4 regions of the Quadrisphaera setariae genome follow, and region 2 is predicted to be linked to each of the others. Evidence: riboswitches for the same ligand, from Rfam matches in the RefSeq annotation. Region 2 holds a riboswitch; each other region holds the start of a gene.
The links. A riboswitch is a leader RNA that binds a small molecule or an ion and turns the genes downstream of it on or off. The one in region 2 is predicted to bind S-adenosylmethionine.

Region 1: it holds a riboswitch for S-adenosylmethionine, as region 2 does, so the genes downstream of both, FMM08_RS21100 (bifunctional o-acetylhomoserine/o-acetylserine sulfhydrylase) here and FMM08_RS04840 (methionine ABC transporter ATP-binding protein) in region 2, are expected to answer to the same signal.
Region 3: it holds a riboswitch for S-adenosylmethionine, as region 2 does, so the genes downstream of both, FMM08_RS20740 (ABC transporter substrate-binding protein) here and FMM08_RS04840 (methionine ABC transporter ATP-binding protein) in region 2, are expected to answer to the same signal.
Region 4: it holds a riboswitch for S-adenosylmethionine, as region 2 does, so the genes downstream of both, FMM08_RS17270 (ABC transporter substrate-binding protein) here and FMM08_RS04840 (methionine ABC transporter ATP-binding protein) in region 2, are expected to answer to the same signal.

The regions. Positions count from the first base shown of each region.
Region 1 is NZ_VKAC01000017.1:10,818-18,295, reverse strand. Features, by position in the region: gene FMM08_RS21115 (RNA polymerase sigma factor) at 1-1,596, opposite strand, end outside; gene FMM08_RS21110 (universal stress protein) at 1,924-2,286, opposite strand; gene metX (homoserine O-acetyltransferase MetX) at 2,419-3,603, opposite strand; gene FMM08_RS21100 (bifunctional o-acetylhomoserine/o-acetylserine sulfhydrylase) at 3,600-4,913, opposite strand; SAM riboswitch class IV at 4,973-5,088, opposite strand; gene FMM08_RS21095 (DUF4192 domain-containing protein) at 5,160-6,362, opposite strand; gene FMM08_RS21090 (YkvA family protein) at 6,511-6,936, opposite strand; gene FMM08_RS21085 (hypothetical protein) at 6,933-7,478, opposite strand, start outside.
Region 2 is NZ_VKAC01000002.1:341,609-349,086, forward strand. Features, by position in the region: gene serB (phosphoserine phosphatase SerB) at 1-1,317, opposite strand, end outside; gene FMM08_RS04825 (LLM class F420-dependent oxidoreductase) at 1,408-2,208, opposite strand; gene FMM08_RS04830 (MetQ/NlpA family ABC transporter substrate-binding protein) at 2,399-3,316, opposite strand; gene FMM08_RS04835 (methionine ABC transporter permease) at 3,303-4,130, opposite strand; gene FMM08_RS04840 (methionine ABC transporter ATP-binding protein) at 4,127-5,170, opposite strand; SAM riboswitch class IV at 5,477-5,588, opposite strand; gene FMM08_RS04845 (maleylpyruvate isomerase N-terminal domain-containing protein) at 5,724-6,467, shown strand; gene FMM08_RS04850 (pentapeptide repeat-containing protein) at 6,607-7,278, opposite strand; gene FMM08_RS04855 (NAD(P)/FAD-dependent oxidoreductase) at 7,268-7,478, opposite strand, start outside.
Region 3 is NZ_VKAC01000016.1:27,954-35,431, forward strand. Features, by position in the region: gene FMM08_RS20725 (LLM class flavin-dependent oxidoreductase) at 1-323, opposite strand, end outside; gene FMM08_RS20730 (carbohydrate ABC transporter permease) at 320-1,288, opposite strand; gene FMM08_RS20735 (carbohydrate ABC transporter permease) at 1,285-2,178, opposite strand; gene FMM08_RS20740 (ABC transporter substrate-binding protein) at 2,175-3,566, opposite strand; SAM riboswitch class I at 3,778-3,878, opposite strand; gene FMM08_RS20745 (DUF1810 domain-containing protein) at 3,897-4,322, opposite strand; gene FMM08_RS23890 (hypothetical protein) at 4,389-4,523, opposite strand; gene FMM08_RS20750 (LysR family transcriptional regulator) at 4,581-5,555, opposite strand; gene FMM08_RS20755 (NAD(P)/FAD-dependent oxidoreductase) at 5,627-6,832, shown strand; gene hglS (2-oxoadipate dioxygenase/decarboxylase) at 6,850-7,478, shown strand, end outside.
Region 4 is NZ_VKAC01000011.1:46,811-54,288, reverse strand. Features, by position in the region: gene FMM08_RS17285 (ATP-binding cassette domain-containing protein) at 1-835, opposite strand, end outside; gene FMM08_RS17280 (ABC transporter permease) at 828-1,619, opposite strand; gene FMM08_RS17275 (ABC transporter permease) at 1,696-2,664, opposite strand; gene FMM08_RS17270 (ABC transporter substrate-binding protein) at 2,661-4,313, opposite strand; SAM riboswitch class IV at 4,450-4,559, opposite strand; SAM riboswitch class IV at 4,657-4,765, shown strand; gene FMM08_RS17265 (amino acid permease) at 4,780-6,213, shown strand; gene FMM08_RS17260 (NtaA/DmoA family FMN-dependent monooxygenase) at 6,210-7,478, shown strand, end outside.

The DNA of each region.
Region 1 (7,478 bases), on a different contig from region 2:
CACGCCGTAGACCTTGCCGATCTCGTCCAGTGTCTTCGGCTGGCCGTCGGTGAGGCCGAAGCGCATGGAGACCACACCGGCCTCACGCTCGCTCAGGGTGTCGAGGACCGAGTGCAGCTGCTCCTGCAGCAGCGTGAAGCTCACCGCGTCCGCCGGGACGACGGCCTCGGAGTCCTCGATGAGGTCACCGAACTCGCTGTCGCCGTCCTCGCCCAGCGGCGTGTGCAGGGAGATCGGCTCACGGCCGTACTTCTGGACCTCGACCACCTTCTCGGGGGTCATGTCCAGCTCCTTGGCCAGCTCCTCCGGGGTGGGCTCGCGGCCCAGGTCCTGGAGCATCTGGCGCTGCACGCGGGCGAGCTTGTTGATGACCTCGACCATGTGCACCGGGATGCGGATGGTGCGGGCCTGGTCGGCCATCGCGCGGGTGATCGCCTGCCGGATCCACCAGGTGGCGTACGTGGAGAACTTGTAGCCCTTGGTGTAGTCGAACTTCTCGACCGCGCGGATCAGACCGAGGTTGCCCTCCTGGATGAGGTCCAGGAAGAGCATGCCGCGACCGGTGTAGCGCTTGGCCAGCGAGACCACGAGGCGCAGGTTGGCCTCGAGCAGGTGGTTCTTGGCGCGGCGGCCGTCGTGGGCGATCCACTGCAGCTCGCGCTTGTAGGCCGGGTCGAGCGTCTCGTCGGAGGCGAGCTTCTCCTCGGCGAACAGACCGGCCTCGATGCGCTCGGCGAGCTCGACCTCCTGCTCGGCGTTGAGGAGGGCGACCTTGCCGATCTGCTTGAGGTAGTCCTTGACCGGGTCTGCGGTGGCGCCGGCGGAGACCACCTGCTGGGCGGGCGCGTCGTCGTCGTCGGCGTCGGAGACGACGAAGCCGGTGTCGGAGTCGGCCTCGCCCTTGGCGGCGGCCGGTGCGGCCTCCTCGTCGTCGGCGTCGCTCTCGGCGTCGGCGGCGGCCTCGGGGGCCTCCTCAGCACCGTCCACCACGGCGTCCGCCTCGGCGTCCTCGCCCGCGAGCGCCTCGACGTCCTCGGGGCTCTCGTCCTCGGGAGCGTCCTCGTCGGCGCCCTTGGCGGGAGCCGTCTTGGCGGGGGCCTTGGCGGACTTCGCGGCGGGCTTGGCGGGGGCCTTGGCGGCCTTCGGCTTGGCGGCGGCGCGCGGCTTGGGGGTGGTGCCGGTCTCTCCGTCGGCCTCGAGCGTCGCGGTGGCCGAGGCGGCGCGGCGCGAGGACGCGGCGGCCACAGCACGGGCGGGACGGGGCGCCTCGGCCGTCTCGGCCTCGTCGGCGGCGGAGCGCACCGGGGCAGCGGTGCGGGTGGTCGTGCTGGCGGCACGCGGGGCCGCAGCGCGCACGCTCTTGGCGCGGGCGGGGCGGACCGGCGCGGCGGGCTGCTCGACGACGACGGTGACCTCCGCCGCCTCCAGCGCACGCAGCACGGCCTTCATCCGCTTCATGGGCACCTGCGCGTCCTCGCAGGCGGTGCGGAGCGACGCGGCCTGGACCGAGCCGTTCGCGGTGCCCTCCCGCAGGAGCTCCTGCAGGCTGGGGTGGCTGAACTCCGGCGGGAGCGTGGGCGTGGAGACCGACGACACGGACTGCCTTTCGTCGACTGCGGATCTCGGACTGAGGGGCGGTCACGCCGCCCTGACAGGGTTCACAACGCCCGGGGTGCCGTCCTGCTTCCCGGGTCTGACCGGAACAGGGCATGCGTCGCCGAGGACCTTGGCAAGCATTCTGCCACGCCGGGGGCGCCCCCGGCACCACCCCGCCCGCACCGCCCCCCGTCCGGCCCCACGTCCCCCCACGGCGGATGCGCACCTCGGACCCGGCCCGAGCGCGCCCGGACGCGCCGAGGGCCCCGGCAGCGGTGCTGCCGGGGCCCTCGGGACGAGCGCGGTACGGGGCGGGGCGGGAGCGCCTCAGGACGCCGCGGGCTTGACGGTGATCACCGGGCAGGGCGCCTCGAGCAGGATCCGCGTGGCGTTGGCGCCGAGGATGAGCTTGCCGACGCTCGAGCGGCGACGCAGACCGATGACCACCAGCTCGGCGCCCTCCGCCGCGGTGATGACCTCCTCCGCGGCGTCGCGCAGGGGGCCCGGCGGCACGAGCTGGTGCTCGACCTCCAGCGAGCCCAGCGCGGCCTCCAGCTCGGCGGCCGGGGTCGGCTCCCGGCCGGTGTCGACCACCAGCAGCGAGGTGCCCCGCAGGGACGCCTCCTGCTCGGCCCGGGCCAGCGCGGCCCGCCCCTCGTCGGTCCCGGCGAAGCCCACGACGACCGCCATCGCACCCCCATCGCTCCCCCGCCGCTGACGGGCAGCTGACGGACACGGCGCGTCTCGCCGTGGAGGCGAACCTACCCACCCCGCCCGCCGGGGTGCGCACCAGCGCGCGCCCCGACCCGGGGTGCGCGCTGCTCAGGGGGCGAAGAGCTCCCCCGCCACCTTGGCGATGGCCTCGCTCTCGATGAGGAACCCGTCGTGGCCGTACGGGGAGGCGACCACGTCCAGCTCGGCGCCGGGCACCCCGTCGGCGAGCTCCTCGGACAGGGAGACCGGGTAGAGGCGGTCGGTGTCGACGGCCACCACGCGGGTGCGCGCGGTGACCCGGGACAGCGCCGCCTGGGTGCCGCCCCGACCGCGGCCGACGTCGTGGCTGTTCATCGCCTCGGTGAGCACCACGTAGGACCCCGCGTCGAAGCGGCGGACCAGCTTGTCGGCGTGGTGCTGCAGGTAGGACTCCACCGCGAACCGCCCGCCGCCGCCCAGGGGCTGCTCCCCCGGCTGGGCTGACCGCCCGAAGCGCGCGTCGAGCTCGGCCGCGGACCGGTAGGTCGTGTGGGCGACCATGCGCGCCAGCCCGAGCCCGCGGTGCGGGCCCTGCCCCGGGGCGGCGTCGTGGTAGTCGCCGCCGCTCCAGCCCGGGTCGGAGCGCACCGCTGCCAGCTGCGGGGCGCACCAGGCGATCTGGTCCGCGGTCGCCCGGGCCGTGGTGGCCACGGCGAGCAGCCGCTCCACGCGCTCGGGGTGGGTGACCGCGTGCTCGACGGCCCGCATCCCCCCCATGGACCCGCCGACCACGGCGGCCCAGCGCCGCACGCCCAGGACGTCGGCCAGGGCCGCCTCGGCGGCCACCTGGTCGCGGATGGTGACGTAGGGGAAGCGGCTCCCCCACGGGCGTCCGTCGGGGGCGGTGGACGAGGGGCCGGTGCTCCCCTGGCAGCCCCCGAGCACGTTGGGGGCGACGACGAACCAGCGGTCGGTGTCGATGGCGAGCCCGGGGCCCACCAGCTCCGACCACCAGCCCGGCGTGGGGTGCCCTGGCCCCGCCCCACCGACGACGTGGCTGTCAGCGGTCAGGGCGTGGCAGATGAGCACCGCGTTGTCCCGGGCCGCGCTCAGGCGGCCCCAGGTCTCGTAGGCGAGCCGCACCGCGGGCAAGGACCCTCCGCCCTCCAGCGCCAGGGGGCCGAGGTCGGCGAACAGGCGGTCGCCGACCGGGTCGCCCTCGCGCCAGCCGCCGGAGACCGGGAGCTGCTGCTCCCGGGTCCCCGGGCCGGCTGCCGGAGGTTGCTGGCCCTGCCCGCGGGCGGCGGCGCTCATGCGCCCTTCGCGGCGGTGAAGCCGGCCTCGAGGTCGGCCAGGACGTCCTCGACGCCCTCCAGGCCCACCGCCAGGCGCACGAGGCCCGGGGTGACCCCCGCGGCCCGCTGCTGCTGCTCGTCGAGCTGGCTGTGGGTGGTCGAGGCCGGGTGGATGACGAGGCTGCGCACGTCGCCGATGTTGGCGACGTGGCTGTGCAGGCTCAGGCCCGACACGAACCGGCGACCGGCCTCGGCGCCGCCGTCGATCTCGAAGGCCACCACGGCGCCGACGCCGCGCGGCAGCAGGCGCTGCGCGCGCTCGTACCAGGGGCTGGAGGGCAGTCCGGCGTAGGAGACCGAGAGCACCTCGGGGCGCTGCTCGAGCCACTGCGCCACCCGCGTGGCGTTGGCCACGTGCCGCTCGATGCGCAGGCTCAGCGTCTCCAGGCCCTGGGCGATGAGGAAGCTGTTGAAGGGGGCCACGGAGGCGCCGATGTCGCGCAGCAGCTGCACGCGCGCCTTGAGGATGTAGGACAGGTTGGCGCCCAGGGGGCTGCCCACGCCCAGGTCACGGGCGTACACGAGGCCGTCGTAGCTGTCGTCGGGCGTGGTGAACCCGCGGAACCTGTCGCCCTGCCCGTAGTCGAAGCGCCCGCCGTCCACGATGATCCCCGCGATGGCCGTGCCGTGGCCGCCGAGGTACTTCGTGGCCGAGTGCACGACGACGTCCGCCCCGTGCTCGAGCGGTCGGAGCAGGTAGGGGGTGGCGACGGTGTTGTCCACCACCAGCGGCACGCCCACCTCGTGGGCCACCGCCGAGACGCCCTCGACGTCGAGCACGTGCGAGCGCGGGTTGGAGACCGTCTCCGCGAAGAACGCCCGGGTCGCCGGGGTGGCCGCGGCGCGCCACGCGTCGAGGTCGTCGGGGTCCTCGACGAAGGTCACGTGCACGCCGAACTTGGGCAGCGTGCGCCGCAGGAGGTTGTACGTGCCGCCGTAGAGGGAGGCGCTGGCCACGACGTGGTCACCGGCCTCGGCGACGTTGAGCAGCGCGAGCGTCTCGGCCGCCTGGCCGGAGGCGACGGCGAGGGCGCCCACACCCCCCTCGAGGGCGTTGACGCGCTGCTCCACCACGTCGGTGGTGGGGTTCATGATCCGCGTGTAGATGTTGCCGAACTTCTTCAGCGCGAACAGGTCCGCGGCGTCCGCGGCATCGTCGAAGACGTATGACGTGGTGGAGTAGATCGGCAGCGCCCTCGCGCCCGTGGCGCTGTCAGCCGACTGCCCGGCGTGGATCTGCTTCGTCTCGAAGGACCAACCGTCGTTCACAGGAGACTCCCCTGACCTCAGGGCCAGGGCGCGACGAGCCGACGGCCCGTCGGGCCCGTGGCCCGCGCTTGCCGCTTCCCCGGACGGGGAGCGGCCAGGTCATCACCCGGGGCACCCCACCGCGGGCGGGGGTTGCCGGCCAGCGAGCCGGGGCTTGTCGCTGGCGCTCATGACCTGCTCGGAGGATAGGCAGCGCTGCAGCGGCACTCCACCTCGTCTCAGCATCTGGACGCCTCCGCCACCCCTTCAGCGGTGTCCGGGGCCACCGGCCCCGGTGGCCCGCTCTCGGCCCGGCGGCGGCATCCCGATGCTCACCGCCTGCAGGACGAGGGCCGAGAGCGAGTGCTCGGGGTCGAGCTCCAGAGCGGCCTCGGCCCACACGCCCGCCGCTGGCGCCGCCCCCGTGCACCACGCGACGTAGGCGGCGCAGCCCGTCGCGGCGGCCCGCCAGCGCAGCGGCGCTCGGCGTGCGAGCTGCTGGAGCACCGCGAGAGCGGCTCCGGGGTCGACGAGGGGCGTGCCGGACCGGGCCAGCTCGGGCAGGGCCTGCGGCACCGCGGCAGCGAGCAGGTGGTCGCGCAGCGGGAGCCTGGTGAGGCCGTCCAGCAGCAGGGCGGCGTCGGCGGCGTCGAGGCGCAGGACGGCGCCGGGGGCTGCCTCCTCCGCGGCCAGCACGCGGCGCCAGGTGCGGCGGACGTCCGGGGAGGCGGGTCGGCGGCGGCGGTCAAGGCCCGCCAGGGCGCTGGCCACGGCGGCGTCCCCCGCCTCGTCCGGCTCGTGCGGGCCGCCCGGACCTCCCGGACCTCCCGCGCCGCCGGTGCCCGCGGCGGCGACGGCGCGGCGCAGACCTCGTTCCCACCCCTCGCGGTCCGCGGTGACCACGCGCCCGGCGAGGACCGCCTCGGCCGCCACGCGGGTGGAGGCCACGCGGTCCAACGGGAGGCCGTCCCGAGGGCAGCAGGACAGGTCGCAGGAGTAGGAGTAGAGCCGGCCGCGGTGCACCAGCCACGGCTCGGGCTCGATCCCGGCGGCCACCAGCGCCGCGCAGACGCGCTCAGCGCGGTCGGCCCCCGGCAGCCCCAGGAGCCCTCGCGGCCCGGCGGGGTGGGCGTCCTCGTCCTGCGGACCGCGAGGCGGAGGCACCAGCGTGAGCCTCCGGCGGCCCCGCTCCACCGGTGCTCCGCCTGCGTCGGTGACCAGTGCGACGAAGCACCGGCCGGCTCCGTCGGCGAGCAGGTGGTGGACCAGCGAGCCCACCACCTCCGGCTCGTCCGCCGCGGCGACGTCCACCCTGGCGACGAGGCCGGTGCGCCACCGCGGGCCTCTCAGGCCGACCACCAGGAGGCTCTCGCGCGGGCGGAATCCGAGGGTGCTCTCGGCGAGGGCGAGCACCTCGAAGGGGCTGCTGCTCCTGATGACGCTGCGTCCGGGCTGCTGGGCTGGCTCCACGGGTCCACCGTGGCCGGGGGTGCGGTCACCGCGCCGCCCTCGGACGCCTCCTGTGGACGGCTGCCCCGCGGGCTGTGCTGCTCGTCGCCCTGTGGGCGCACGACGAACTGCGCGAGACAGGACGACGGACGCCGAGCGGGAGTCGGCCTCAGCCGACGACGTCCCCGGGGACGACCTCCGGACGACCGCGGCGTCCGCGCCAGCGCGGGCGGGCCTCCGCCGGCGGACGCTGCTGCTCCCAGGCCAGGAACGCCTGCCCTTCGGACAGCAGCGCTCCGGCCAGCCAGGCCAGCACCGCGGCGTCGTCCGCCAGGCCGATCGGGCCGAGCAGCCCCTCGGGGAGCAGGTCCACCGGGGACGCGACGTACGCGGCGGCCCCCGCGATGAGCAGCAGCCGGCCGCGGGAGCAGCCCGTGTAGCGCCCCGCCAGCACGGCGGGCACGAGGCGCGGCAGGCTGGTGATCACCGCCGAGGTGCGCGGGCCACCGCGGACCCGTCCGCGGCGCATCGCCGTCCAAAGGGCCCGGGCGGCGCCCGGTGCGCTGCGCTCCGGTCCGAGCCCGGTCGGGCTCACCGGCCCGCTCCCCCCGTGACCTCACCCGCCCCGCCGCGGCGCAGCGGGAACGCCGCGCGGGCCGCCTTGGCGGTGCGGCGCAGCGAGTACGCGTCGAGCCCGGCACCGAGCAGACCACCGGCCAGTGGCAGACCGCGGCCCAGGCGCGACAGGCTGGAGCGGCCGAGCCGGGAGAGCAGCTGGAAGCCGATGGCCTTGTTGAGCACGGCCAGGCCGGGGCCCGCGAGCTGCTTGCGGGCCAGCCGGGTGACGAGTCCGCCAGGGCCCGCCAGGCCGAACTTGGCCAGCAGCGCCCCGCCGTCCTCGTCAGCCAGCACCAGCAGGACCGCTGAGCGGACCTCCTCGGAGGACAGGTCGTACCCGCGCAGCGCGGCGGTCCCCGCCACGGTGCGGGTGGCGATGACGTAGTAGCCCAGGAGGTTGGCGGGAAGCGCCACCGGGAGGGTGACGAAACCGCCGAGGCCGGTGACGAACCCGCCCACCGCGGCCGACCGGGTGGAGGAGGAGACCAGCGCGTCGATGGCGTCCTCGACGTCGGAGCG
Region 2 (7,478 bases):
GTCCTCCCGGCGCAGCGGGCGCAGCGCCACCGCGCCCTGCAGGTCAGCAGCGTGCTCGCCGGCCCCCGCGCCGCCGCTGACGGGACGCCGCACCTCGTCGGCCTCCTCGCGGCTGATGCCCAGCAGGTGCAGCACGCTGTCGAGGTAGGGGTTGTTGAGCGACGCGTCCGCCTGCTCGCGCACGAGCGGCTTGGCGTTGAACGCCACGCCCAGCCCCGCGGCGGCGATCATGTCGAGGTCGTTGGCGCCGTCGCCGACGGCCACCGTGCGGTCCAGGTCGAGCCCCTCGGCGCGGGCGAACTCGCGGAGCGCCGTCGCCTTGCCGGCCCGGTCGACCACGTCACCCAGGACCCGGCCCGTGAGCCGGCCGTCGACGACCTCCAGGCGGTTGGCGCGCACCCGGGCGATGCCCAGGCTCGCCGCCAGCGGCTCCACCACCTCGGCGAACCCGCCCGAGACCAGCGCCATGACGAACCCGAGCCGCTGCAGCACCGAGCACAGCACCTCCGCGCCCGGCGTCAGCCGCACCGCGGCGCGCACCTCGGCGAGGATGCGGGCGTCGAGCCCCGCGAGGGCCTTGACGCGCTCGTGCAGCGACTCCGCGAAGTCGAGCTCGCCGCGCATCGCCCGCTCGGTGACCTCCGCCACCGCGCGCTGCGCCTCCGGGCCGGCGTGCGCCGCGATGAGCTCGATCACCTCGTCCTGGATGAGCGTCGAGTCGACGTCGAGCACCACCAGCCGCCGCCCGTGCCGCACCAGCCCCGCCGGTGAGACGGCCACGTCCACCCCGGCGCTCGCGGCGACGGCGGCGAGGTCGCGGCGCAGCGCGGCCGGCTCGGCGCCCCGCACGTCGAGCTCCAGGCAGGTGACGGGGTGGTCGGGGGTGGCGGTGGCGAGGCTGCGGACGGCGTCGATCGACGCGCCCGCGTCGGCGACGGTGCCGGCCACCAGCGCCAGCTGCTCGGGTCGCAGGGGCGCAGCCAGCACCGTGACGTGCGAGCGGGGACCGCTCGGGACGACGACGCCGGCGGCCGGGTCGTCGCTGCTGCCGCCGGGGGTGGTGGTGACCTCGAGGTCGAAGGGGGCGGCGGCGGCGCGCAGCGCCCGCTCCAGCTCGGCCGCGCGGTCGTCGTCACCGGTGCTGGACGGTCCGCGCGTGGTGAGCAGCGCGAGCGTGAGGTGGCCGCGGACCACGTGCTGCTCGACGTCGAGCACCTCCAGGCCGCGGCCGGCCAGCGCCCCCAGCACCGCAGCGGTGACGCCGGGCCTGTCGGTGCCGGTGAGGGTCGCGAGCAGGGTGCTGGGGCTCTTCGGCACGGCTGAACGCTACCGACCCACCGTGGTCATGGGCGATCGGCCACCTCGCTGGTCAGCGGCCGACTGCCCATGATCACGGACGGGGGAGGCTCAGGCGTTCTTCTCGTCGCGCCAGGCGAGCCAGTCGCGCAGGCGGCCGAAGTCGTAGTCGGGTCCGCCGGCGCCGATGGTGAACAGCGTGGCCCCGCGGCCCAGCAGGTCCTCGCCGGCCTCGGCCGGGTCGGAGGTGCCCTCCACGCCGATGCTGCGCTCGACGGCCACCGGCTCGCGGCCGGCCTCGCGTGCCCACCTGTCGAGGATCCCGCTCTTGCGGGTGAACGTCTCGGCGTCGCCGAAGGAGTGCCACGCGTCGGCGTGCTTGCCGACCATGCGCAGCGTCTTCTTCTCGCCGCCACCGCCGATGAGCACGGGGATGTGGCGGGTGGGCGCCGGGTTGAGCTTGCTCAGACGGCTCTCGATGCGGGGGAGCGCCTCACCGAGCTGGTCCAGGCGGCCGCCGGCGGTGCCGAACTCGTAGCCGTACTCGTCGTAGTCCTTCTCGAACCAGCCGGAGCCGATGCCGAGGATGAGGCGGCCCTCGCCGCCCTTGGCGGAGATGTGGTCGACCGTGCGGGCCATGTCGGCCAGGAGCTCGGGGTTGCGATAGCTGTTGCAGGTCACCAGCGCGCCGATCTCGACCCGCTCGGTGGCCTCCGCCCAGGCGGCGAGCAGGCTCCAGCACTCGAAGTGCAGGCCGTCGGGCTCGCCGTACAGCGGGTAGAAGTGGTCCCAGTTGAACGCGACGTCCACGCCGAGCTCCTCGACGGCGGCCACGGTGCGGCGGATGCCGGCGTAGTCGGAGTGCTGCGGCTGGACCTGGACGCCGATGCGGACGGGGTAGCGCTCGCGCAGAGCGCTGACGACCTCGGTGTCGACGGGGGTGGGCTCGGGAGTCTGCTCGCTCACACCCGTGACCCTAGGCACGAGTCCCGCGCGGCGCAGCCCCCGGAGGTCCCCTCCGGAACTGCGGCCGGGCGGCCGGTTGCGGTTCCGGAGGGTCCAGGAACCGCAACCGGGCGCCCGGCTGGGAGGAGGGAAGGGGTCAGCTGGCGTCCAGCGGCAGCAGCACGCCCTTCACGGACGGGTCGTTCGCGAGGAACTCCTGCACCTTCGGGTCCTGGAAGGTCGCGACGAGCTTCTTGATGTTGTCGGAGTCCTTCCAGGTGGAGCCGATGGTCAGCTGCCCCGCGAACTCGTCCGGCGGGGTCGGCGCGAAGATCTGCTGCTCCAGCGGGATCTTGGCGGCGAGGTAGTACTCGGTGTAGCCGACGGCGGCGTCGAGGTCGGGCAGGGCCCTGCTCTGCGCGCCGAAGTCGAGCAGCGTGAACTTCAGGTCCTTCGGGTTGGACGCGATGTCGTCCACGGTCGCGGAGCCGACGTCCACGCCGTCCTTGAGGGTGATGAGCCCGGCCTGCTGCAGCACATACAGGCCCTGCGCCTCGTTGGCGGGGTCGGAGTACAGCGACACCGTGCCGCCCTGGGGGATCTCCTGGGGCGTCTTGTACTTGTCCGACCACAGCCCGAAGCCCCACCGGAAGACCGGGGTGGCCGCCTCCTCCTTGAAGTCGGGGTTGGCCTGCAGCACCTGCCCCAGCCACAGCTTGTGCTGGTAGACGGTGCCGGCCACCTCGCCGTCGCTGACGGCGCGGTTGATGGTGTTCGAGTCCGCCAGGGCCTTGAACGCGATCGTGATGCCGTGCTCCGGGGCGACGTCCTTCGCGATGTACTCGATGAGCGCCTGCTCGCGGGCGTTGCCCTCGGCGGTGGCCACGTAGAGCGTGGCGCCGGGGGTGGTGTTGGCGGTCTCGGTGCCGCCGAGGCGGGGGACCACCACGGCGGCCGCGACGGCCAGCACGGCCACCGCCCCACCGGCGACCCACGGCCACCGCTTGCGCTGCTTGACCTCGAAGCCGTGGCTCTCGGTGCCGCCGGTGGAGGGACGGGTCTCAGTGGTGGACATCGGTGAGCTCCTTCGGAGAAGCGCTGGCGCTGGTCTGGGCGGTGGAGGACGACGACGAGGACGTCGCGCCGGACGTGCCGGCGCGGCGCTGGCGCGGGAGGCGGCGGCGCGAGTGGGGGGTGGTGGCGCGCACGGCGGCGTCGCCGAGCGCCTGGACGGCGGCGACGAGGGCGACCAGCACGACGATCGTGGTGATCATCACGTTGTGGTCGAAGCGCTGGTACCCGTAGGTGACGGCCACGTAGCCGATGCCGCCGGCGCCGATGGTGCCTGCGATGGCCGAGTACTCGATCATCGCGATGGTGTTGATGGTCAGGCCGCCGAGGATCGACGGGACGGCCTCGGCCAGCTTGACGCTGGTGAGCACCTGCAGCGGTGAGGCGCCGGAGGCGCGGGCCACCCGGACCAGTGACGGCGGCACCGACCGCAGGGAGTTCTCCACGATGCGGCTGAAGAACGCCGTGCCGGCCAGGGCCATCGGCACCACCGCGGCGGGGATGCCGATGTTGGTGCCGGTGACGAACCGCGTGAACGGCACGAGCGCGGCCATGAGGATGAGGAACGGCAGCGACCGGCCCACGCTCACCACGGCGGAGAGCACCCGGTGCAGCACGGGCCGCGGCGTCAGGCCGCCGGGGCCGAGGGCGTCCAGGGCCACGCCCAGGGGCACACCGAGGACGACGACGACCGCCATCGTCACCCCGACCATGACGAGGGTGTCGCCGAGGGCCGGCAGCACGAGGGCGGGGATCTCCGCCCAGGTCAGGTCGGTGCTGGTGGCGGCCAGCACCGGGGAGAGCAGGACGGTGCTCATGCCACGACCTCCAGGGTCTGCGCGGCGACGCGCTGCTCTGCGGCGTCGGACTCCTCGCGCTGCGCGTGCAGCCCGAGGCCGATGAGGGCGGCCTCGACGTCGTCGTCGTCCAGGTGCGCTGGTGCCCCGACGACGGCGTGGCCCACGGCCACCCCGGCGACGGTGCTCAGCGACGCGCCCAGCAGCTCGAGGTCGGTGCCCAGCGTGCGGGAGGCGCGGACCAGCCAGTCGGCGGGGACGCGGTTGCCGGCGTGGCTGACCACCCACACCGACCGCTGTTCGCCCTGCTCGGTGGTGCCGGCGTGGGCGCGGCGCGGCAGCAGCGCCCGGCCGAGCGGGGACGCCGGGGTGTGCAGCAGGTCGACGAGGGCGCCGTGCTCGACGATGCGGCCGTGGTCGAGCCGGGCGACGGTGTCGGCCACCGCCACGACGGTGTCCATCTCGTGCGTGATGAACAGGACGGCCAGCTGCAGGTCGTCGCGGAGCTCCTTGAGCAGCGCCACGATGCTCGCGGTGGCCTGCGGGTCCAGGCCCGAGGTCGCCTCGTCCGACAGCAGCACGCCCGGCCGCAGCGCGAGGGCGCGGGCGATGCCCACGCGCTGGCGCTGCCCGCCGGAGAGCTCGTGCGGGTAGCGGTGGGCCTTGTCCGCCAGGCCCACGCGCTCGAGCAGCTCGGCGACGCGCGCCCTGCGCTGCGCGGGGACCACGCCGAGGTGCTTGAGCGGCAGCTCGACGTTCTGCGCGGCGGTGCGGCGGGTGAGCAGGCCGTCGGCCTGGAACACGGTGCCGATGCCGCGGCGCGCCTCGCGCAGGTCCTTCTCGGACAGCGCGGTGAGGTCGCGGCCGCCCACGACGACCGCGCCCGACGTCGGGCGCTCCAGCAGGGTGGTGCAGGCGGCGAGCGTCGACTTGCCGGCGCCGGACGGACCGACGACGGCGGTGATCTCGCCGGGGGAGACCGTGAGGTCGAGGGAGTCCAGCACGGTGGTGGCGTGCTGGCCCTCGCCGTAGGTCTTCGTGAGCGACCTGAGCTCGATCACGGCTCGATCACCGTGGCCTCCGGGGTGGTGGGGGGATGGTCAGGGCAGGGGGCATCGCCCACTGGCGGTCACTCACAGTGACGGCGAGCGGGAGCAGGGATGTGCCGCGGGTGCGGCGCGCGGAGGTGCGACGCGCGGGTGCAGGGGCCCCGCACTCACGCCCGGCGTCGGGGCGAGCGGGGGCCGCGGGTGCTGCTGCCGGAGGACCCGGCGGTCAGCGACCTGCGGTCAGGCGCGCCGCCAGCGACAGTCGTCGCTGGTCAGACACATCAGTCGGGCGTGCGTGTGCACGTCGGCTCCTCGAAGTCGTCGTCCTTGCGCGTGCCGGTGGGCACGCGCCTGGTCTTCACCCGGAGCACCCCATGACGAGCAGGGTTGCCGGCCAGCGAGCCGGGGCTTGGCGCTGGCGCTCATGACCTGGGCAGGACCGTAGCGGATCGATCGCTCACGAGTCAACGCTCTGTCACGAGCAGCGTGGCGGGATCTCCACGTCCGCTGGCAGGGCAGGGCCTGCCGCGGGCGCCGCTGCGGCCGCTAGCGTCCGCGCGTGGAGATGACGCGCGCCGCGGCCCTGGTCGAGCGGGAGGCCGGGCGGCTCGCCGCAGCCCTCCGGCCGGAGGCCCTCGCCGTCGTCGTCCCCGGCTGTCCGGGGTGGACGGTGGCCGACCTGGCCCGCCACACCGGCGGGGTGCACCGGTGGGCGCGGGCGGCGCTGGCCACCGCCCCGGACGGCGCCCCCGGTGAGGAGCTCCCGGGGCCGCAGGACGACGACGCCGTTCCCGCGTGGTTCGCCGAGGGCGCCGACGAGCTCGTGGTGGCGCTGGCCTCGACGTCGCCGGCGGCGCCCTGCTGGACGTTCGCCGCCGCGGAGGCGCCCGCGACCGCGGCCTTCTGGGCGCGGCGCCAGGTGCACGAGACCGCGCTGCACCGCTGGGACGCCGAGTCGGCGCTCTCGGCCGCTGGCCTGAGCGCTGCGCCCGACCCGGCCGCGTGGGTGGAGGACGACGTCGCCGCGGACGGCGTGGCGGAGGTCGCCGACGTCATGCTCCCGCGGCAGGTGCGGCTCGGGCGCACCCCGGCGCTCCCGGGGGCGCTCGCGCTGGAGAGCGCCTCGGGGTGCTCGGTGATCGGCAGGGGAGCCGAGCCGGTGGCGGAGCTGACCGGATCCGCGCCCACGCTGCTGCTCCTGCTGTGGGGGCGCACCACCCTCGACGCCGAGCTGGCGTCCGGCCGGCTGGCGCTGGCGGGCAGCCGCGAGGCGGCTGACCACCTGCTCTCCGGCGCCCTCACCCCCTGAGCGCCCCACATGTCGACCGGCACTGGCGCGGGGGAGTGCCAGTGGTGGGGCCGTCAGACCGGCACTGGCGCGGGAGAGTGCCGGTGGTGGGGCTGCCTGACCGGCACTGCGGCGGGAGAGTGCCGGTGGTGAGAGGAGGTCAGAGGGTGAGCAGGCCCACGTGAGCGGCCAGCGACGGGGCCAGGGCCACCAGCTGCACCGCGTCGACGGTGCACCCGCGCAGCCCGTCGGCCCCGCGCAGGTCCTCCAGCGTCGCGCCGCGCAGGTCGACGTCGTCGCAGCGCGCTCCCGCCAGGTCGGCATCGGTGAGGTCGCTGCCCGCGAACGAGACGCGCCGCAGCTGGGCACCCGTGAGGTCCGCGCCGCGCAGGTCGCACCCGTCGAGCAGCACGTCGGTGAGCTGTGCATCGCGCAGCACCGCTCCGTCGAGCCGGCAGCGCCGCAGCACCACCCGGTCCAGCCGCGCCCCCACCAGCCGCAGCGCCGACAGCCGAGCGTCGGTCACCTCCACATCGGCCCACTGGGTGCGCGCGGCGTCGGCCGCGACCGCCGACACGCGCTCCCACCCGCTGCCCGTGACCCGCGCCCCGGCGAGCAGCGCCCCGTCGAGCACGGCGTCCTCCACGGACGACTCCAGCACGACCAGCCCCTCCAGCCGCGCCTGCGCCAGCTCCGCGCCGTCGACCAGGGCGCAGTCCCACCGGCCCGACAGCAGCACGGAGCGGTCGGCGACGTCGAGGTCGGGCAGGACGACGTCGGGCGCGCGCGGCGGCGTCGGCCCCGCGCGGCGCCGAGGTGGCCTACTGGCCATGCTCACCGACTGCGCCGGAGGTGCTGGCGGGGGAGGTGAAGCAGGGCGGCGGCTCATCGCCGTCAAGGAGCAGCCGCACGGCGGCGCGCCCCGCGACGGCGCCCACGAGGTTGCCCGTGCCGCAGTAGCCGCCGACCGCGGCCACCTGACCGGCAGCACCGTCGTCGACGAGTCCGCACAGCGCCCGCCCCTGGGCCTCC
Region 3 (7,478 bases), on a different contig from region 2:
GCGAAGCCGAGGCGCTCGGTGACCGCGCCCATCGCCGAGACCGCGAGCAGCGGGTCACCCACCGGCACCTGGGTGCCCTCCGTGAGCGCCGTCTCCGGGCCGCCCCGGTAGACGTCGTAGACGCCCAGCACGTCGGCGATGAAGAGCACGTCGAAGCCGCCGCGGTCGAGCAGCTTCGCGAGGTCGGTCCAGTACGACAGGTCGTTGTAGCGGTGGCTCTGGTCACCGGGCACCCGCCACAGGCCCGGTGACTGGTGCGCCACGCACGTCATGTCGAAGGCGTTGAGGAAGATGCGGTCCTTGGGCACGTCAGGCGAGCTCACTTGAGGGCTCCTTGCGACAGGCCGCCGACCAGCCAGCGCTGGGCGACGACGGCGAGCACGTACACGGGGACGACGCCCACCAGCGCAGCGGCGGCCTGCTGGCCGAACTGCACGGTGCGGTCGCCCTGGAAGAGCGACAGGCCCACGGTCAGCGGCTGGCTGGCGGTGGTCTGCGCGAAGGAGACGGCGAAGAGGAACTCCCCGTACGCCAGGAAGGTGCACACCAGCAGCGCCGCCACGAGCCCGGGCGCGATGAGCGGGAGCACGATGCGGCGCAGCCCGCCGGCCACGGACAGGCCGTCGAGCCAGGCGGCCTCCTCCAGCTCCACCGGGACGCGGCGGACGAAGGAGTCGAGCAGCCACACGGCCACCGGTGCGTTGGCCAGGCCGTTGACCAGCGCCAGACCCACCACGCTGTTGGTGAGGCCGACCTCCTTGAGGAGGAAGAACAGCGGCAGGACGGCGACGACGGGCGGCGCGCAGTACCCCGCGAGCAGCGCCGCGCCCAGGCGGGCGCCGCGCTTGCCGGCGCGGGCGGTGACGTAGGCCCCCGGCACCGCGACGACGGCCGTGACCAGCGCCGACCCGAGCGCCACCAGCCAGGAGTTGGCGAGCATGTGCGCCAGCGGGATGGTCCGGAAGGCCGCGCTCCAGTTGCCCCAGGCGAGCTCGCCGAACCCCCCGGGCAGCCAGGAGCCGGTGAGGACGTCGTCGGTGGACCGCACGGACAGCGACACGAGGAACGCGACGGGTGCGAGGGCGACGACCGCGACGAGCACCAGCGCCAGGCGCACGCCGACCTGCGCCAGCGGCGAGCGGCGGTGCGGCCCGCGCGGCCGCGCGCGGGGCAGCTGCTCGAGCTCAGCAGCGCTCGTCGTCGTGCTCTCCGGCAGCCGGGCGCCCGGCTGCGGCTCAGAGGGGGTGCTGCAGCGCAACGGGGCGCTCGGCTGCGAGACGGGGGTCACGACTCGGCCCTCGCGGCGCGGGTGCGCAGCGCCGAGACGCCGGCGGTGACGACGCCCACCAGGAGGCCCAGCACGAGGGTCATGGCGGCAGCCGTGCCGACGTCGTAGTCGCCGCGCAGGCCGGTGCGGAACACCTCGAAGCTCGCCACGACCGTCGACAGGCCCGGACCGCCCGAGGTGACCACCGCGACCAGGTCGAACACCTTGAAGCCCACCACCAGCTCCAGGAACAGCACCGACAGGACCGTCGGCGCCACCACCGGCCAGGTCACCGCGGTGAAGGTGCGCAGCGCGCCCGCGCCGTCCAGCGCGGCGGCCTCGAGCAGCTCGTCGGGCACGCCCAGCAGCGCCGCGAAGACCAGCAGCACCACCAGGGGCGTCCACTGCCACACGTGGATGAGCACGAGGGTGCCGAGCGCCGTGCCGGACGAGCCCAGCGGGTTCACCGGGGACCCGACGAGGGAGCTGATGGTGCTGGTCAGCGCCCCACCGGCCGGGGCGAGGAGCAGCTTCCACGCCACGCCCACCATGACCGGTGGCGTGACGAGCGGCAGGAGCAGCAGCGTGCCGAGGACCCCGAACCCGCCGCCGCGGGCGCGCAGCAGCAGGGCCACCGCCGTGCCGATGGCCGTCGCGAGCACGGCAGCGCCCACCGCGAACACGACGGTGCGCACGAGCGAGCCCGCGAACGCCTCGGTCTGCAGCGCCGAGGTGAGGTTGGCGAAGCCGGTCCACTCCTGCAGCGGCCGCGCGAGCGTCGTCCTGGTGAAGCTCGCCGCGACCACGAAGACCGTGGGGTAGACCAGCAGGACGGCGATGGCCACGAGCGGTGGCAGCGACAGCCACCGCGGCACGTGGCGCACGGCCGGCGTCGTCGTGGTGCTGCTCATGCGCCCTGCTCCCAGGCCTCCTGCGCCTTGGACAGCGAGGTCTCGACGTCCTGCGAGCCGGACAGCGCCAGGGCCAGCTGGTCGACGAGGTCCTGCATGCGCTTGGGCGACTGGGCGTCGGTGGGCCAGGGCAGCGGGTTGCCGCGCAGGCCGGTCGCGATGACCTCGGTGGCCGGCGCGCTGGCCTTCGCGTAATCGGGGGAGTCGAGCACGCTGGTGCGGTTGGGGTCGATGCCCGAGCCGCCGTAGCTGGCCAGGAGCAGGTTGCGGGTGCTGTCGGTGGCCCACGCCACGAACGCCGCCGCGGCCTCCCGCTCCTTGCTCGCGGTGGACACGCCCAGGCCGAAGCCGGCGTTCAGCGCCGTCCGCGGGGTGGTGTTCGACCCGCCGACGGGCAGGGGCACCACGCCCCACCCGTCGACGATCTTGGAGTTGGCGGGGTCGTTGGCGCGCAGGCCCAGGTCGGTCCAGGTGTCGATCATCGCCGCGGTGCCCTGGAGGAAGGCGCTGTTCGACTCGTCGAACCCGACCTGCAGCGGCGTCGGCAGCGCGTAGGGCTGCACGTCGAGGAGGTGCTGCAGCGAGGCCCTGGCGGCGTCGGAGGTCAGCGTCGGCTTCCCGTCGGCGTCGACCAGGGTGCCGCCGTAGCCCGCGAGGCGGTTGATGAAGGAGCAGCCCAGGATCATCGGCACCTGCTGGCCGAGCACCGCGGCGCCGTAGACCTTCCCGCCGCCGGCCTCGGTGATGGCCTTGGCCACGGCGTCGTACTCGTCCCAGGTCTTCGGGGGCTGCTGGCCGTACTGCTCCAGCAGCGCCACGTTGTAGTAGAGGACGTGGGTGTCGCCGTCGAACGGCAGGCCGTAGCGCTTGCCGTCGAGCTGGGTGTAGACGTCGTAGATCGACGGCAGGAAGTCGTCGGTCTTGATGCTCGAGTCCCCGCCGATGTAGTCGGTGAGGTCGACGAGGGCGCCGGCGTCGACGAGGGCGCCGAGGCCGAAGTAGAAGTAGTCGAAGACGTCGAACTCTCCCGCACCGCCCTGCACGTCGAGGATCTGCTTGCTCGTCAGCTGGTCGTACGGGATGGCGGTGACCTCGAGCTTCCCGCCGAACTGCTTGGCGAACTCCGGCGCCAGCAGGTCGCGGAACGCCACGACGTGCGGCTGGTTGACCATGAGCTTGAGCGTCTTGCCCTGCAGCGCGCTCGTCGGGTCGCCGCTGGGGGCGGCGAGCGCCTCCCCGCCGCCGCCGGAGCCGCAGGCGGCCAGCGACCCGGCGGTGGCGGCGGCCCCGCCGATCAGCACGCCGGCGCGCAGCAGCTGGCGGCGCGACAGGGCCGCGGCCTGGGCGAGGGGGGACGAGGGCGAGGCGGAGCGGCGGAGCAGGGGCACGGGAGTCCTCCGGGCATGGCTGACAGCGGCGCGGGGGTGCGCCGTCGGTCGTGCGGGCAGGGGGCACCGGCCTGTCGGCCAGACCACCCCCGATCAGGTGCGGGGCAGGTCCGGCCTCAGGCGGCGGTGGGGAGCGCGGGGTGCGCTGGCGTCGGCGCTGCACGGGCAGCGCCGAGGGCTCAGCGCTCGAGCATGCAGGGCGACACGGAGACCTCCATCGGTCCCGGCGGTAGCACCTGCCTGCTCGACGAGGTCGGGCGGTGGTTGCTGTGGCGTCAGCGAGCCGGGTCTCTCAGCCACTCTGGATGGTTGGCGGGAGGATAGCGCACCTCAGAGGCGGGAGATCGTCCCCGCGTCCGGACGGCCGCCGTACCAGCGCTCGAGGACGGAGGTGAAGACCGGCTCGTCGGCAGCCGCGGCGGCGAAGAGCGTGGCGCAGGAGCGGAGCTTCACGGCGTCGACGCTGCCCAGCACCCGGACCGGGTCGGGCTCCTCCAGGTCGGCGAGCACCTCGAAGCACTGGCGCAGCCGCGGGCCGAGCACGGGGTGGGCCACGTAGGCGCGCGCCTCGCCCAGCCCGCTGATCCCGTAGTGCTGGCTGGTGGGGCTCAGGCCCAGCCCCCGCAGCTGCGGCAGCACGAACCAGATCCAGTGCCCGCGCTTGCGACCGGCGCGCAGCTCGGCCAGCGCGGACTCGTAGGTGCCGCCCGCCTGGGCGTCGACGAAGCGCTGGAGGTCGTGCTGGTCGTGCGCCACGCCCCCTGGTTCCCCACGGGCGCCGGAACCATGCGGCCCCGGCCCCCGCGGGGGCCGGCGAGGTGGTCAGCGCTTGGTGGCCGCGGCGACCTGGTCGACGGCCGTGGTCCGCTCGGAGACGGCCTTCTTGTCGGCGCGCTTCTGCTTGATGCTCTTCCCCGAGCCCTTGGAGCTGCTGCTGTGGGACGACTTGTCGGTCACGGTGTCTCCCGGCGCAGGAAGCGGTGCCGCTCAGGCGCCGCGCCGCGCACCACCACGCTACGCGCTCCGCTCAGCAGCGCCCGCCCGCGCTCGTCCGCGCGCCGGTGCGACGTCCGGCCCGCCGAAGGCGTCGAGCAGCGCCGTGAGCACCAGCTGCACCGCCTCGCGCTGCGCCGCGGCGTCCCGCACCAGCGCCACCACCCGCCGCTGCGCGCCGCCGGAGGGGTCCGGCAGTGCAGCGGTGTCGCAGCGCGTGGGGCGCAGCGCGAGCATCAGCGGGGTCGCCAGGGTCAGCCCGGCGCCGGACTCGGCCAGCGCCAGCGAGACCGCGGTGTCGGTCACCACGTGCCGCACCGCCGGTGACACCCCCGCCCGCGCGCAGGCGGTCCGCGCCGCCCGCCCGAAGGCGGTGTCCAGCGGCGGCAGCACCCAGTCGGCCTCGTCCATCACCGCCCGCAGGGCCCCGGGCTCGCGCGGCAGGGAGCCGGAGGCGCCCACCACCGCGTACTGCTCCGTGAGCAGCGGCACGGCGGTGACGCCGGCCACCGGCGGCGAGGGCGAGTCCGGGTGGTCCAGCCCGAGGGCCAGGTCGAGCGGGGAGCGCCCCGGACCCGCGGTCACCGCGTCCAGCGCCCGCTCGACGTCGACCTCGACCGCGCGCACGTCCACCCACGGCGCCCGCCGGCGCAGCAGGGCGGTGGCGGGGCCGAAGCCCGCGCTCGCCGCCGACCCGAAGACGCCCAGCGTCACGGCGGCACGGCGGTCCGCGCGGGGGGCGGCCAGGGCGGAGCGGGCCCGCTCGTCGGCCGCGAGCACCTCGCGGGCGCCTGCGAGCAGCAGCCGGCCGTCGTCGGTGAGCTCCACGCGCCGCCCCGCGCGCACGAGCAGGGGGCGTCCGGCGGCGGCTGACAGCGCGGCCATCTGCTGCGAGACCGCGCCCGGCGTGTAGCCGAGCTCGACCGCGGCGGCGGCCATCGTGCCGCTGTCGGCGAGGGCCGCGAGCGTGCGCAGCTGCTCGAGGGTCCAACCCATCAGCACTCCTGACGACGATGTGCAGCAACCATCGATGGTGCCTGATGACTCTCCTCCTCCACAGTGGCCCTGTGGACAGGGACACCCTCCCCGCGCAGGCCCAGGTGGTCGTCGTGGGTGGCGGCGCGATCGGGCTGGCGGCCGCTGACGAGCTGGTCCGCGCGGGCGCCGACGTCGTCGTCCTCGAGCGGGACCACCTCGGGTCGGGCTCCTCGGCCAAGCCCTTCGGCGGCGTGCGCGCCACCTTCTCCGACCCCGGCAACATCGCCCTCGGGCTGCGCGGGCTGGAGAAGTACGCCGCCCTGCACGAGCGGACCGCCGGCGGCATCGGGCTGCGGCGCGTCGGCTACCTCTTCTGCGCCCGCACCGCGGGCGAGGCCGCGGCCCTGGAGGCCAGCACCGCCCTGCAGCGGTCGATGGGGGCCGTCGCCGACGTCGTCGCCCCTGCGCGCGCCGCCGAGCTCAACCCCTTCCTCGACGCCTCCGCACTGGTCAGCGCCTCGTTCTCGCCCCTGGACGGGTACGCCCAGCCCTCGCTGGCCGTCGCCGCGTGGGCGGCGAGCGCCCGCGAGCGCGGCGCCCGCGTGCTGGAGGGCGTCGAGGTGCTCGACGTCGAGACCACCGGTGACGGCGCCCGAGGCGCGCGCCGCCGGGTCAGCGCGGTGGTGACCTCCGCCGGCACGGTCCGCTGCGAGCACCTCGTCATCGCCGCCGGGGCGTGGTCGGCGGGCCTCGGGCGGATGGCCGGGACGGACCTGCCGGTGGAGCCGGTGCGCCGCCAGATCGCCTTCGCCGACGCGCCGGCCGGGTCGCGCCGCCCGGCGACCCCCAGCGGCGAGCTGCCGTTCACGCTCGACCTGTCCACCACTTTCTACGTGCACGGCTCCCCGGACGGGCTGCTGCTCGGCATCTCCGACCCCGCCCAGGCGCCCGGGTTCGGCAGGGCCTACGACGACTCCTGGCTGCCGGCCTTCGAGGCCGCGGCCGCCGTCGTCGCGCCCTCGCTGGTGGGGCTGCCGCTGCGCGGTGGCTGGGCGGGCCTGTACGAGAACACCCCCGACCACAACGCCCTCATCGGCCGCGTGCGCGAGGTGGACGGCCTGGTGGTGGCCACGGGCTTCTCGGGCCACGGGTTCCTGCAGGCGCCGGCGGTCGGGGAGGTGGTGCGCGACCTCGTGACCGGGCGCGAGCCGGCGCTCGACGTGTCGGGGTTCGCGCCGGAGCGGTTCGCCCCGGCGTCGGCGGCACCCCTGCTGCAGGAGGTGCACATCATCTGATGGGCTGGAGGACGATGATGACGACGACGCTCGTGGTGCATGCGGAGCTGCGCGCGCGATTCGCGGTGGCGCTGGCGGAGATGTACGGCGCGGAGGTGCCGGCGTACACGACGCTGGTCGAGGTCAGCCGCGCGGTGAACGCCGACGTCGCCGCCGCCCTGCGCGAGCGAGGCGCCGAGGTCGACCGCTACGGCTCGCTGGAGCGGGTCACGGCGGAGCGGCACGGCGCCATCCGCGTGGGCTCGGCGCGCGAGCCGGAGCAGGTGGGCCGGGTCTTCGCCGCCTTCGGCATGCACCCGGTGGGCTTCTACGACCTGCGCGACGCCTCGGCCTCGTCGGTGCCGGTGGTCTCGACCGCGTTCCGGCCGGTGGACCCGGCCGAGCTGGCCGCCAACCCGTTCCGGGTGTTCACCTCGGTGCTCGCCGTGGACGACGCGCGCTTCTTCGACGCCCCCACCCGTGAGCGCCTGGAGCGCTTCGTCGAGGAGCGGCACCTCTTCTCCGAGGAGCTGCTGGACCTCGCCGACCGCGCGGCCGCCGAGGGCGGCCTGCCCGCGGCTGAGGCCGACGAGCTGCTGCGCCTGGCCACCGACGCCTTCCGCCTGTCCACCGAGCCCGTCGACCGCGCCTGGTACTCCCACCTGGA
Region 4 (7,478 bases), on a different contig from region 2:
CGGGGACGGCGACCAGCGTCGAGCGGGCGTGCTCGAGCAGCTGCCCGGTGTACCCGCTCGCCGCGCCTGGCCGCACGGCGTCGTCGACGCGCACGTCGTCCACCAGGCGTCCGCGCTGCAGCACCAGCGCGCGGCTCGCGTGGTCGGCGGCGAGGGCGATGTCGTGGGTGACGAACAGCACGCTGGAGGAGTGCTCGCGCACCAGCCTGTCGAACACCCGCAGCACCTGGCGCTGCACCGTGACGTCGAGGGCCGAGGTCGGCTCGTCGGCCACCACGAGCGACGGCTCCAGGCCGAACGCCATCGCGATGAGGATCCGCTGCTTGAGGCCGCCCGACAGCTCGTGCGGGTACTGCGAGAGCCGCTCCGCCGCGCGCGGCACCTCCGCCACCTCCAGCAGCTCGATGCACCGGCGGCGGCGCTCGGCCCGGCCGAGCCGCTCGCCGCGCACCGCGAGGACCTCCGCCACCTGCGCGCCGATGGTCAGCACCGGCGTCAGCGAGGCCCCGGGGTCCTGCGGGACCAGGCCGACGGCGCGACCCCGCAGCCGGCTCCACGCGCGCTCGCGCTTCCCGGCCACGTCCTGGCCACCCAGGAGCACGCGGCCCCCGGTGATCCGCGCCGAGGGCGGGAGCAGGCCGGTGACGGCGCTGGCGATGGTCGACTTGCCCGACCCGGACTCGCCCACCAGCGCGACGATCTCGCCGGGTGCCACCTCGAAGCTCACGTCGTCGAGGGCACGGACGGTGCTGCGGCGGCCGGCGTAGTCGAGCTGCACGTGCTGCAGCTGCAGCACGGGGGTCTGGGGGCTCGGGTGAGCGCTGCTGTCAGGCACGGGTGGACCTCGCGGAGGACCGGCCGAGCACGCCGAGCGCGACGACGACGAGCAGGACGAACAGGCCGGGCAGCGAGGTCATCCACCACGCCACGGCGAGGTACTGGCGACCCTCGGCCACGATGAGGCCCCACTCCGGCGTCGGTGGCGGTGTGCCGAACCCGAGGAACCCCAGCGAGCTGACCGCCAGGACGGCGGCGCCGAAGTCGACGACGGCGAGGGCCAGCACCGGACCGCGCACGGCGGGCAGCAGGTGCCCGGTGAGCTGCCGCCAGTACCCGGCGCCGGCGAGGGTGCTGGCCTCCATGAAGTCCAGCGCCCGCACGCGCAGGGCCTCTGCGCGCACGAGGCGCGCGAAGAGGACGACGGAGCCGATGCCCACGCCGACCCCGATGGACAGCGGCCCGGCGCCGTAGGCGGCCACCACGAAGAGGGCGACCATGATCGACGGCAGGGCGATGAGCGCGTCCACCAGGCGCATGCCCACGGCGTCGGCCAGCGGCCCGAGCGTGGAGGAGGCGAGACCGAGCAGCGTCCCCAGGACGGCACCGACGAGCACGGCCAGCCCGGCGGTGAGCGCGGTCTGCCGCGTGCCCCAGATGACGCGGGCCAGCACGTCGCGGCCGAGGTGGTCGGTGCCGAACCAGTGCGAGGGACCGGGCGGGGCGAAGGTGGCCGAGGCGTCGCCGGTGATGGGGTCGTAGCTGGTGAAGGCCCCCGGTGCGGCGAGCCAGGCCAGCACGAGCAGCACCAGCAGGCCCGATGCCGCGGTGGCCGGGCTCACGGGCAGCCCCCGGGGCCGGCCTCGCGTCGTCGTCGTCCTCGGCCCACCGGGGCGGTCGGGGGCGAGGAGGGTCTGCTCAGGAGGCAAGGCGCGGGGCACCCTTCGCGGAGGCGCCGCGGGCGGCGCGCGGGTCGATGACGGGGGCCAGCAGGTCCAGGACCAGGGCGGTGAGGACGACGACGGCGGTGGTCAGCAGCACGAGCCCCTGCACCAGCGTCACGTCCTGCGCGACCACGGCCTTGAGGAGCACCGAGCCCAGGCCGGGGCGCCCGAAGACGGTCTCGGTGATGACGGACCCGGCCACGAGCACGCCCAGGGTGGTGCCGATGACGGCGACCGCCCCCGGCAGCGAGGTCCGCAGCACGTGCGCCCAGAACACCCGGGAGGGCCGCAGTCCCTTGGCCTTCGCCGTGCGCACGAACGGCTGCTCGCCGGCCTCCTCCACGCTGACCAGCAGGACCTGGGCGATCGGCGCGGAGACCGGCACCGCCAGCACGAGGGCGGGGATGAGCAGCGAGACGAGGGAGCCGTCCGGGAACAGCGGCAGGATCCCCAGCTGGAAGGAGAAGACCTGCAGCACCACGATCCCCAGCCAGAACACCGGCACGGCGCTGAACAGCGACGGGGTGGACCGGACGAACCGGCTGAGCCGCGGCGCGTCGGCCAGGTGGACGGCGGCGCTGACGGCCACCGCGATGACCACGCTGAGCACGAGCCCGGTGGAGGCGAGCGCCACCGTGCTGCCCACGACGTCGCCGATGCGCTCCAGCACCGGCTGCCCCGTGGACAGCGAGAAGCCCACGTCTCCCCGCAGCAGGTGCAGCAGCTGGGAGCCGTACTGGACGTACCAGGGCCGGTCGTAGCCGTAGAAGGCGTTGACCTGCGCGATGAGCGCGGGGTCACCGCCGGCGTCGGAGGCCAGGAAGATGGTCACCGGGTCCGACGGCAGCGCCTGCACCGCCAGGAACACGAGCGTGTACGTCACCCACAGGACGAGCAGCGCCTGCCCGACCCTGCCGGCGACGTAGCGGGCGGTGCCGCTCACGCGTCCTTCCACGCTTCCTGCAGCAGCGGCGCGGTGCCGCCGTCGAAGGTGATGTGGACGCCCTTGCCGACGGCGTGGACCTGCACCTCGTCCCACAGCGGGATGAGCAGGTTGGTGCCGAGGACCAGCCGCTCCTGCACCGCGGTCAGCGCGGCGTCGCGGGAGGCGTCGTCGGTGGCGGCCCGCTCCTGGCCGAACAGCTCGTTGAGCTGGGCGTCGGAGACGTAGGTGTTGGTGTTGCCCTCGGCGCTGAACAGCGGGGCGAGGCCACCCAGGTAGAACTGCCGCGACCCGACGATCGGGTAGGTCTTGTCACCCAGCGCGGTGGTGAAGATCGCGCTGTCGCCGGCGTTGTTCTTCAGCTCCACACCGATCTTGCGCCACTCCGACTCGATGAACTCGAAGGCCGGCTTGATGACCACGCTGCGGGAGCTGGCCGCCACGGCGACGCTGAGCCGCTGCCCGTCCTTGACGCGCACGCCGTCGGAGCCGGGCACCCAGCCGGCGTCGTCGAGGAGCTTCTTCGCGCCGGCGGCGTCGTAGGCGATCTGGTCGGACAGGTCGGTGAACCCGGGCGCCGAGCGGTTCAGCACCGAGCCGGACAGCGGGTAGCTCTCGCTGAGCACGGTCTTCTTGAGGGCCTCCCTGTCGAACCCGATCTGCAGCGCCCGGCGGACGGCCTGGTCGCTGACCACGGGCGCCCCACCGCGGAAGGCCGCCCAGTTCGCGGTGAGCTCGGGCGCCTCGGCCACCACCAGGGCGATGCCCGACTGCTTCGCGAGCGCCTCGTCCGTCGGCTGCACCCCGCGGGCGACGTCGGCCTGCTGGGAGCTGACGGCCCCCACGCGCAGCCCCACCTCGGGGATCGCGCGGAAGACCACCTCGTCGAGGTGGGCGGGACCCTGGTTGGTGGAGACCGACGACGGCCAGGCGTAGTCGGCGCGCTTGCTGAAGCGCAGCTCCTGGTCGGGCACCTGGGAGGCGAAGACGAAGGGGCCGGAGCCGACGACGTTCTCGATCTTCGCCTGGCCCGCGTAGTCGAGCGCGAGGGTCTTCAGCGCCACGAGGCTGCTGGTGGCCGCGGCGGTGGCCTTGAGGAAGTCGGCGTTGGGCTGCGAGAGCCTGACCAGCACCTGGTCAGCGCCCACCACCTCGGAGCTGGCGTAGCCGATGAAGTCGCGGTTCTTGATGATGTTGCGCGCGGGGTCGCCCAGGCCGAGCTGGTCGAGGTTGGCCTTGACCGCCGCCGCGTCCAGCGGGGTCCCGTCGGAGAACGTCACCCCGGGCCTGATGGTGAAGGTGAACTCGGTGTTGTCGGGGCTGACCGCCCACTGCGAGGCGATCCACGGCACGACCTTCCCGGTGGCCGGGTCGAAGGCGGTGAGCCGGTCGGCGATGTTCCGGTACACGTTGGCCTGCGTGTAGTTGAAGGCGCGCTGCGTCTGGAAGTCGGTCTGCAGCTCGATGTCGGCGAAGACGAGGGAGCCGCCCTCCACGGGAGCGCCGGACGTCGCCCCGGCGCCGGACGTCTGAGCGCTGCCAGACCCGCTGGAGCATCCCGGCAGGGCGAGCGCGGCCACGGTCAGACCACCCACGCCGAGGACGAAGCGGCGGCGGCTGAGGGGGTGGGCGGGGCTCAGGGGGGACATGGCGCGGGGGACCTCTTCCGGGCGTCGTGGGCGCCGGCGCCCGTGACGTCGGGTCCACCGGCAGCCGTCTCCAGCTGCGAGCGGAACAGGTGTCGACGCAGGTCGCCCCCGAGGAGGGCGGCGGCGTCGTGCTCGTGGACCGCTCTTGCCGAGCGGGTGCTCGGCCGGGTCGTCACCTGGAGCACCCCGCCGCGGAGGAGGGTTGCTGGACAGCCAGCCAGGGCTTCAAGGCTGTCACTCGTGACCTGGCCCGAGAAGTTACCGGTGGGTCAAGAGACGGTCAACCCGCCCCGCCGAGACCCGCCGTTGACGATCTGCAGGGGTGCTCCTACAGTCCTGCCCCGGTCACGAGCGGCAGCCTCGGGCCCTGGCCGGCTGCCCAGCAACCCTCCTCCGCGTGGGGTGCTCCAGGTGAAGACCCGGCCGCGCGGAGCGCGCGGCAAGAGCGGACCCCCGAGGAGACGTCGTGGCGCACGCCCCCGCCCCCGCCCCCGTCCACGGAGCTCCGGAGGCGGCAGCGCTGCACCGGGGCCTGACGACCCGCCACCTGGTGATGATCGCCCTCGGCGGCGTCATCGGGTCGGGCCTGTTCATCTCGTCCGGCTACACGATCTACCAGGCCGGGCCCCTGGGCGCCGTCATCGCCTACGTGGTCGGCGCCCTGGTGGCGTGGCAGCTCATGACCTGCCTCGGCGAGCTGGCCGTGCAGATGCCGGAGTCGGGCGGGTTCCACGTGTACGCCCACCGCATCCTCGGGGCCGGCACGGGCTTCACGACGGCGTGGCTGTACTGGCTGTGCTGGGTGGCCGCCATCGGCTCCGAGCTCACCGCATCCGGCCTGCTCATGCAGCGGTGGTTCCCCGGGGTGCCGGTCTGGGTGTGGTGCGCGGTGTTCGCGGCGCTGCTCCTGGCGGTCAACCTCGCGCCGGTGCGCCTGTACGGAGACACCGAGAGCCTGCTCGCGGGCGTGAAGGTCACCGCCGTCGTCGTCTTCGTCGTGGTGGGTGCGCTCGCGATCGTCGGGGTCAGCGCCTCGGACGCGCCCGCGCCGCTGCTGTCGAACTTCGTCACGCCCGACGGGCTGCTGCCGGCCGGTGTCGGGGGAGTGCTGGTCGCCGTCCTGGCGGTGTTCTACGCCTTCTCCGGCACCGAGCTCATCGCCATCGCCGCGGGCGAGACCGACGACCCCGCGCGCGTGGTCCCCAAGGCCGTCCGCACCACGATGGTCCGGCTGGTGGTCTTCTTCGTCGGAGCGATCGTCGTCATGGCCGCGCTGGTGCCCTACGACCAGCTCGGCAGCGCCGACGAGTCCGTGGAGACCAGCCCGTTCGTCACCGTCTTCGCGGCCTCCGGCATCCCGTACGCGGCCGACGTCATCGCCGTCGTCATCATCACCGCGCTCATGTCCGCCGGGGTGTCGGGGCTGTACGCCTGCTCCCGCCTCCTGCGCTCCCTGGCGCTCACCGGAGACCTGCCGGCCGCGTTCGCCCGCACCGACCGGCGGAACATCCCCGTGCTCGCCGTGGTGGTGAGCCTCGCCGGCGGCCTGGTGTCGCTGGTCAGCTCGTACGTCGCCCCCGGCACCGTCTACGTGGTGCTCGTGTCGATCGCCGGGTTCGCCGTGGTCGCGGTGTGGGCCGTCATCGCGCTGGCCCACCTCGTGCAGCGCCGCCGCCTGCAGGCCGCCGGCACCGACCCGGCCTCGCTGCCGTACCGCTCGCGGTGGTTCCCCTTCGCCCCCCTGTTCGTGCTGGTGGCGTGCGCCGTGTCGGTGGTGGCGTCGCTGTTCGACGGCTCCCAGCGCCTCGCCACCGTCATCGGCGTGGTCTTCACCGCCGCCTGCTACCTGGTGCACCGGCTGCGGCGCGGCGCCCGCGCCTCCGAGAGGACCTCCGCATGAGCGCTCCCCGCCCCCTGGTCGTCGCCCTCTACGAGCAGGCCAGCGTCGGCTGCGGGGGCGCCCCCGGCCTGTGGACGCACCCCACCGACGACCGCGTCGGCGTCAACAGCCTCGACAGGTGGCGCCACGTCGCCACCACCGCCCAGCAGGCCGGTCTGCACGCGCTGTTCCTCGCCGACGTGCTCGGCCTCTACGACGTCTACGAGGGGTCGCTGGACGCCGCCATCGGCGAGGCCGTCGAGGCCCCCGCCAACGACCCCTTCGCCTACGTGCCCGCGCTCGCCGAGGTGGCGCGCGACCTCGCCTTCGTGGTGACCGCCTCCACCACCTACGAGCACCCGTTCTCCCTGGCCCGGCGCTTCGCCACGCTCGACCACCTCACCGGTGGCCGCATCGGCTGGAACGTCGTCACCAGCTACCTGGAGAGCGCCGCCCGCAGCTTCGGCCTGGAGGCCCAGCTCGCCCACGCCGACCGGTACGGCCGCGCCGACGAGTTCCTCCACGTCACCCACCAGCTGTGGGAGACCTCCTGGGACGACGACGCCGTGGTCGCCGACAAGGCCGGCGCCACCTGGGCCCGGCCGGGCTCCGTGCGAGCGGTCCACCACGACGGCGAGCACTTCCGCGTGCACGGCCCTGCCCTCACCTCACCGTCCCCCCAGCGCACCCCGGTGCTCTTCCAGGCCGGCTGGTCGCCGCGCGGCCGGGAGTTCGGCGCCCGCCACGGCGAGGTGCTGCTGCTGCCGGTGGCCGACCCCGTGAAGATCCGCGGCGGCCTCGACGACGTCCGCGGCCGCGCCGCGGCGCTCGGCCGCGACCCGGGCGACCTGCGGGCCCTGGCCCTGGCCCGCGTGGTGGTCGGGCGCACCGAGGCGGAGGCGCAGGCCAAGCACGAAGACCTGCAGAGCACCTACCGCCTGCGCGCCCAGCTGGTCTCCTACTCCGGCGACACCGGCATCGACCTCTCCCGCTACGCCGACGACGAGCCGCTCAGCACGGTCACCAACGGCCTGTCCAGCTACGTGCTCAAGGCAGGGCCCGGGTCCCCGCCGCTGACCGCCGGCGAGGTCCGCCAGCGCTTCTCCTCGGTGGCGCGCGGCGGCGACCTCTTCTTCGTCGGCACCCCCGACCAGGTCGCCGACGCCATGGGCGAGCACGCGGCCGCCGCCGGGCTCGACGGCCTTATCCTCAACCCGCTGCTCAGCCCCGGGACCCTGGAGGACTTCGCCGAGCTCGCCGTGCCCGCCCTCACCGCGCGGGGCCTG